Linked DNA regions of Salinivibrio kushneri. The protein of the gene in region 2 interacts with the protein of the main gene of each other region in a pairwise test. Links are inferred from orthologs where the notes say so. Each region holds a gene or a part of one and is shown on either strand. Other genes may lie near its edges. The genes, in order: uvrB and uvrA.

The links.
Region 1: the proteins of uvrA (region 2) and uvrB interact in binary tests that used the Escherichia coli proteins (3 or more experiments, as listed by UniProt). The link is inferred for Salinivibrio kushneri from one-to-one orthologs.

Annotation. Positions count from the first base shown.
Region 1 is NZ_CP114588.1:1,886,247-1,889,549, forward strand. What follows is about bases 287-3,262. They hold uvrB (excinuclease ABC subunit UvrB), read right to left. Parts: upstream 2,801-3,262; coding sequence 773-2,800; downstream 287-772. Other genes in these bases: luxO (quorum-sensing sigma-54 dependent transcriptional regulator LuxO), read right to left, coding at 287-464. Outside these bases: more of luxO, read right to left, coding at 1-286. UniProt on the Escherichia coli protein: The UvrABC repair system catalyzes the recognition and processing of DNA lesions. A damage recognition complex composed of 2 UvrA and 2 UvrB subunits scans DNA for abnormalities.
Region 2 is NZ_CP114588.1:282,667-286,416, forward strand. Bases 128-3,550 are described here. They hold uvrA (excinuclease ABC subunit UvrA), read right to left. Parts: upstream 3,154-3,550; coding sequence 328-3,153; downstream 128-327. Other genes in these bases: N8M53_RS01445 (Wzy polymerase domain-containing protein), read right to left, coding at 128-328; galU (UTP--glucose-1-phosphate uridylyltransferase GalU), read right to left, coding at 3,291-3,550. In the rest of the region: more of N8M53_RS01445, read right to left, coding at 1-127; more of galU, read right to left, coding at 3,551-3,750. UniProt on the Escherichia coli protein: The UvrABC repair system catalyzes the recognition and processing of DNA lesions. UvrA is an ATPase and a DNA-binding protein. A damage recognition complex composed of 2 UvrA and 2 UvrB subunits scans DNA for abnormalities.

The DNA.
Region 1 (3,303 bases), 1.6 Mb from region 2 along the record:
ACCGCCTGCATCGGCAGACTACGACCAATAAACCCGTGATATTCACTTTCCTGTTTGGTCGCCTTCCCCGGATGACTCGGTTTGGGCTTGAGCGACTTATTGACCGTGACACGTAACTGGTCAGCTTCACAAGGCTTGATTAAAAAGTCATTAGCACCATGGCGCATGGCATCAACAGCGGCATCAATGGAGCCATGAGCAGTCATGATAATCACAGGTAAGTTGGGCGCGACCGCTCGCACTTTGGCAAGCACATCGATGCCCGACATATCCGGCAGGCGTAAATCTAAGATCATCAGTGCTAACTGATCGCCTTCTTGCTCGAAAAAAGCCATCGCATCCTGCCCTGTCCCTACAATGGTGACATCCACATCTAAGGGGTTAAGGTAGGATTTATATAACGCCGCAACCGACGCAGTGTCTTCCACCATCAATATTCGTTTACTGGGTGATAGAGCTGGCATGTATCCTCCAAGAATCGCATCGCGGCGTGTAGCGTTAACTCACTCAGTTGCACGAGCGTATGCGAAATGCGTTGCATTATGCAATTTTGCAACCATTGTAGCTGGGCTGGTCCGTTAAAACCACACGTTTTGTCGATGTAATCACTATCTTTTATTTTTGGCACGCCAAATGCATCTATTCCAGTGACCCTCAGGGGTCACCTAGCCAACTGACGTTGTTTGTGAGTTTTCACTCACTGAAACACTGTAGCCAACCTGTCATTTAGGTTGGCTTTTTTTTTACCTTAAAGCGGTGATTTTTCACCCCATTAACTGTTAACAATAAATTGCTCACGCAGTGCTTGTAACTGATCGCGCAATTGTGCCGCGGTTTCAAACTCAAGGTTCTGGGCCGCCTCAAACATCTGACTTTCTAGTTTTTTGATTTCAGCATCAATTTGTTGTGGTGACTTCAACGCATAGTCCGCATCAGGCTCAGCAACGGCACGCAACGACTTGGCTGCTGGTTTTGCGGTTTTACCCCGTTTACCCGTGCCTATCTCCATCACGTCCATCACTTTCTTGTTCAATTTCTGTGGCGTGATGCCATGCGCCTCATTATGTGCAATTTGCTTCGCCCGGCGTCGCTCCGTTTCATCAATGGCGCGTTTCATCGACTTGGTGATCGAATCGCCATACAAAATCGCTTTACCGTGAAGGTTACGCGCTGCACGGCCAATGGTTTGAATCAATGAACGTTCAGAGCGCAAAAAGCCCTCTTTATCCGCATCCAAAATCGCAACCAAAGACACCTCCGGCATATCTAACCCTTCACGAAGTAAGTTAATCCCGACTAAGACATCAAACTCACCAAGACGGAGATCCCGAATAATTTCCATGCGTTCCACCGTATCAATATCGGAGTGAAGGTAACGCACTCGCACATCATGCTCTTGCATGTATTCGGTTAAGTCTTCGGCCATGCGCTTGGTCAAGGTCGTCACCAGCACGCGTTCGTCTCGCTCTCGACGCGCGCGCACTTCGGAGAGTAAATCATCAACTTGGGTCGCAACGGGACGCACTTCTATCTCCGGGTCGATAAGACCCGTCGGACGCACCACTTGATCAATGATATCCGACCCTGATTTCTCAGCCTCATAATTACCCGGTGTGGCAGAAACATACACGGTTTGTGGCGCGAGTGCTTCAAACTCATCAAATTTTAGCGGCCGGTTATCCAACGCTGAAGGCAACCGAAACCCGTAGTCCACCAAGGTCTCTTTACGCGAGCGATCGCCTTTGTACATGGCACCAATTTGCGACACAGTGACGTGTGACTCATCGATGATCAACAACCCATCAGCGGGTAAATAGTCAAACAAGGTTGGTGGTGGTTCGCCTTCTGCTCGACCACTCAAATAACGCGAGTAGTTTTCGATACCCGAGCAATAGCCCAACTCATTCATCATCTCAATATCAAACTGCGTTCGCTGTGTGATGCGCTGCTCTTCCAGCAGTTTGTTATGCTCCAGCAGTGTTTTTTTACGTGCCGATAGCTCCATTTTTATCTGCTCGACCGCTTCGAGAATACGCTCTCGTGGGGTGACATAGTGCGTTTTAGGATAGATGGTGCAACGGGGCATGTCTTTGACACTCACCTGCCCCGTTAAGGGATCAAACACGCTAATGGTTTCCACCTCGTCGTCAAACAGCTCCACCCGTATGGCATCTTTGTCCGATTCGGCCGGAAAGATATCGATGACTTCACCGCGAACGCGAAACGTTCCGCGCTCAAAGGCCATATCATTGCGGGTGTACTGTAATTCAGCGAGACGTTGCAAAATGGTACGCTGGTCGAGCAAGTCACCACGACGGATGTGAAGCATCATTTTTAAATATGAATCGGGGTCGCCCAAGCCATATATGGCAGAGACAGAGGCCACAATCACCACATCACGGCGTTCCATCAACGCCTTGGTCGCCGACAAGCGCATCTGCTCGACATGATCATTTATCGATGCATCTTTTTCTATGAAGGTATCCGTCGACGGAACATACGCCTCTGGTTGATAATAATCGTAGTAAGAAACGAAATACTCTACCGCGTTGTCAGGAAAAAACTCGCGCATTTCCCCATAGAGCTGAGCAGCCAAGGTTTTATTAGGTGCCAATATCATCGTCGGGCGATCGAGCTCAGCAATGACATTAGCCATTGTGAACGTTTTCCCCGACCCTGTTACCCCCAGCAACGTTTGATGGGCAAGGCCGGCCTCTAACCCTTCACACAGACGATGGATGGCCTCAGGCTGATCGCCTGATGGCTTAAAAGCAGAATGCAGCGTAAATGTTTTACTCATGAAACTATCCTGTTTGGGGCTGACCACGATGTCCAGCATGGGGCGCTAAAGCGAAACATCTATTGTCCTGACTCGCCCTACGGAGTCAACGATTGCGGTTAACTACTGACAAACCACCAATTGCGATCTTTTTCGTCTTGAGTGCTTGATCTCATGAGGGTGTCTAGGTAACCTATCGTTCCTCTTTTGGCATGCAGTCAATGCATCCAGCCTCTCTAAGCGAAGACAAAGCGCTAAGTAACTATAGTGCTATAAAGATAAAGCCTCTGAATCATGCGTTTTCGCGCACATTTCTACTGAACATTTTCCCTTATGACTGTTTTATCCCCGATACTCAAGGGTTGAACAAATAGCGACCTGTGCATAATCCACGATCGATTTTTTTTCAAACTTATTGCGTTAAAAAAAGCACACCCACTAAAAATCAACACCTTACAGCTATCTCCCTACCTACCATGGCTGCATCAAGCTTGTATAAAATCAGTCATATAGTTAGTTGATCA
Region 2 (3,750 bases):
TCAAGGCGGCCATGGCATAACCGCTATTGAGTGCCTCAGCGTGCGGATAGAAATAGGGAACAATCGCCAGGCCTGTTGCCAAACCGAGCATCCAGGTCAGTCGGCTTGCACGCCAGGTATGTTGACGCACGATTTCCAGGCAGGCAAACCCTAAGGTAAACGCCAAGGTCAGTAGTGATAAGGCTGCCGCAGGGTGGCGTATGCCCACCAGCGGGAGAGATACCGAGTAGAGTGGTAAGCAGATTAACCACAAGGCCGCTAACGCTAGCAGAAATGGGGTTGTTAGCGGCTTTCGTATCACACGACTCTGCGGCAGCGCTGAGGTCATTATCGCTCCAACATAGGTTTCAGGAAGTGAGCCGTGTGGCTACCCACCACATTGACGATGTCTTCTGGCGTGCCTTGGGCGATGATCTCACCGCCGCCGTTACCGCCTTCTGGCCCTAAGTCGATGATCCAATCCGCGGTTTTTATCACATCCAGATTATGCTCGATTACCACGATAGTGTTGCCCTGTTCGCGCAAGCGATGTAAGACATTCAGCAGTTGTTGAATATCATGGAAATGAAGCCCCGTGGTTGGTTCATCGAGGATGTAGAGCGTTTTACCGGTATCGCGCTTAGACAGCTCACGGGCCAGTTTTACACGCTGCGCTTCGCCGCCTGACAAGGTGGTGGCGGCTTGGCCAAGGCGAATATAGCTCAAGCCGACATCCATCAATGTTTGCAGTTTACGCTTGATAGCGGGCACGGCGTCAAAAAACGCACGCGCGTCTTCGACAGTCATCTCCAGCACTTCATCGATGGTTTTACCTTTATAGCGCACTTCGAGTGTTTCACGGTTATAACGCTTCCCTTTACACACATCACAAGGCACATACACATCGGGTAAAAAGTGCATTTCCACTTTGATCACGCCATCACCTTGGCAGGCTTCGCAGCGTCCACCGCGCACGTTAAAGCTAAAACGGCCGACTTTATACCCGCGTGCTCGCGCCTCTTGGGTACCGGCGAAAAGCTCACGGATCGGGGTAAAGATCCCCGTATAAGTGGCGGGGTTTGAGCGTGGGGTACGGCCAATAGGACTTTGGTCAATATCGATCACCTTGTCGAAATGTCCCAACCCATCAATCGACTCGTAAGGCGCTGGATCAGCGGTGGTCGCGCCGTTTAATTGCTGGTGGGCAACTTTAAAGAAGGTGTCGTTGATAAGCGTTGATTTGCCTGAGCCCGACACGCCCGTCACGCAGGTCAGTAGCCCGACAGGCAGGTGGAGATCAACGTTTTTCAGGTTGTTGCCCGTCGCCCCCTTTAGAGTCAGCATTTTGCTCGGGTCGCGCTCAATGCGTTGTGCAGGCACCTCAATCGCTTGTTTACCACTTAGATACTGACCTGTCAGTGACGATTCACTGGCGAGTATGTCCTTTAAACTGCCTTCGGCAACAATTTGTCCACCATGTGCGCCGGCCCCCGGGCCAATATCAATGATGTAGTCGGCCGCACGTATGGCATCTTCATCATGTTCGACCACCATCACGGTGTTTCCTAAATCGCGCAGGTGCTCCAAGGTGTCAAGCAAACGGGCATTGTCACGCTGGTGCAGGCCAATAGAAGGCTCATCCAGGACGTACATCACGCCGACCAAGCCCGCGCCAATTTGGCTGGCTAGTCGAATACGCTGTGCTTCACCACCAGAGAGGGTATCGGCACTGCGCGATAAATTCAGGTAGTTAAGCCCCACATTGACCAAAAACCGCAGCCGGTCGTGGATCTCTTTCATCACCTTTTCGGCAATTTTGGCGCGCTGTCCGGTTAAGGTCAGTTGTTCAAAGAAATCCAGCGCCTGTTGAATGCTCAGCTCACAAACCTCGGGTAGATTGTGGCCGTCGATAAACACATGACGGGCTTCTTGGCGTAAGCGTGAGCCACCGCAGCTGGCACAGGGTTTAGTGGCGATGTATTTGGCCAGTTCATCGCGTACGGCGTTGGATTCAGTGTCGCGATAGCGACGCTCCATATTGTTGAGGATCCCCTCAAACGGATGTTTGCGTACACGAATATCGCCCCGATCGTTGACGTATTTGAACTCGATCTCTTTTGGCCCTGACCCATACAAGAGGATATCCTGAATGGTGCCGGAGAGATCTTGCCATGGCACTTCCAAATCAAACCCGTAATGCTCAGACAGCGATCGCAGCATTTGGAAGTAATAAAAATTACGTCGATCCCAGCCTCGGATCGCGCCCCCCGCTAAGCTAACCGCTGGGTTTTGAATCACGCGTTTAGGGTCAAAATATTGTTGCACTCCCAAGCCGTCACAGGTGCCACAGGCGCCGGCTGGGTTATTGAACGAGAACAGGCGCGGCTCAAGCTCTTGCATGCTGTAACCGCAATGTGGGCAGGCAAAGTTGGCAGAAAAAATGATCTCTTCCCCTTCGCCGTCCATCCAACTGATCACCGCGCTGCCGCCGGTGAGTTCGAGCGCGGTTTCAAATGATTCGGCCAGACGCTGCTGTTGATCACTGCGCACTTTAAAGCGATCGACCACCACTTCAATGGTGTGCTTTTTTTGCAGTTCAAGTGTCGGCGGATCGGATAGATCGCACACTTCACCATTGATCCTTGCACGGATAAACCCTTGAGCGGCTAAATTCTCAAGCGTTTTAACATGCTCCCCTTTCCGATTTTTGATGATCGGTGCGAGCAACATCAGCTTGCTGCCCTCCGGCAGTGCAAGCACTTTATCGACCATCTGGCTGATGGTCTGAGCCGCTAAGGTCACATCATGAGTGGGACAACGTGGCTCGCCGACACGCGCATAAAGTAAGCGTAAGTAGTCGTACACTTCAGTGATGGTGCCGACCGTTGAGCGTGGATTGTGCGACGTGGACTTTTGCTCTATCGAGATGGCAGGCGACAGGCCCTCAATATGGTCAACATCCGGCTTTTCCATCAAGGAAAGAAACTGACGTGCGTACGCTGACAAGGATTCAACGTAACGGCGCTGGCCTTCAGCGTATAGGGTGTCGAAGGCCAGCGATGATTTTCCCGAGCCAGATAGGCCGGTAATCACGATCAGCTTGTCGCGAGGGATGGTGAGGTTGATATTTTTGAGGTTGTGCGTGCGCGCGCCTCTGACGTCGATATTGTCCATTATTATCCTACTACTCAGTCAGCTCACTGGTTGGTCGCCTAGTATGGCACAGACATGACCATGACCAAATAAAAAGGCTGTATATTTACACAGCCTTTACACGAAGGGGAAAAACACGCGATCCGACGCGGTTTACGTTATCGACGATTCTTCACCGTCGCTTCGTCTTTGTTGCTTCCGCCAAGGTAGTGGTGCTTGTAGCAGTGATTGGTGGCTTCAATAAAGCCTTCCACGCTGCCACAATCAAAGCGCTCGCCTTTAAATTTGTACGCCAGTACACAGCCTGATTGTGCCTGTTTGAGCAGTGCATCGGTGATCTGCACTTCGCCGTTTTTACCCGGCGGGGTGTTTTCCAGCAGATCAAAGATATCAGGCGTAAGAATATACCGACCAATGATGGCGAGGTTACTTGGCGCATTGCCCGGATCGGGTTTTTCCACCATGTTGTCTACGCGGAAAAGGTCATCTTTGATCTCTTGGCCGGCAATCACACCGTATTTGTGAGTCTCATCTTCGGGGACTTCTTCCACGGCCACGATGGAGCAACGGAATTGGTTGTAAAGCGCGACCATTTGTTTGAGCACGCCATTACCAGAA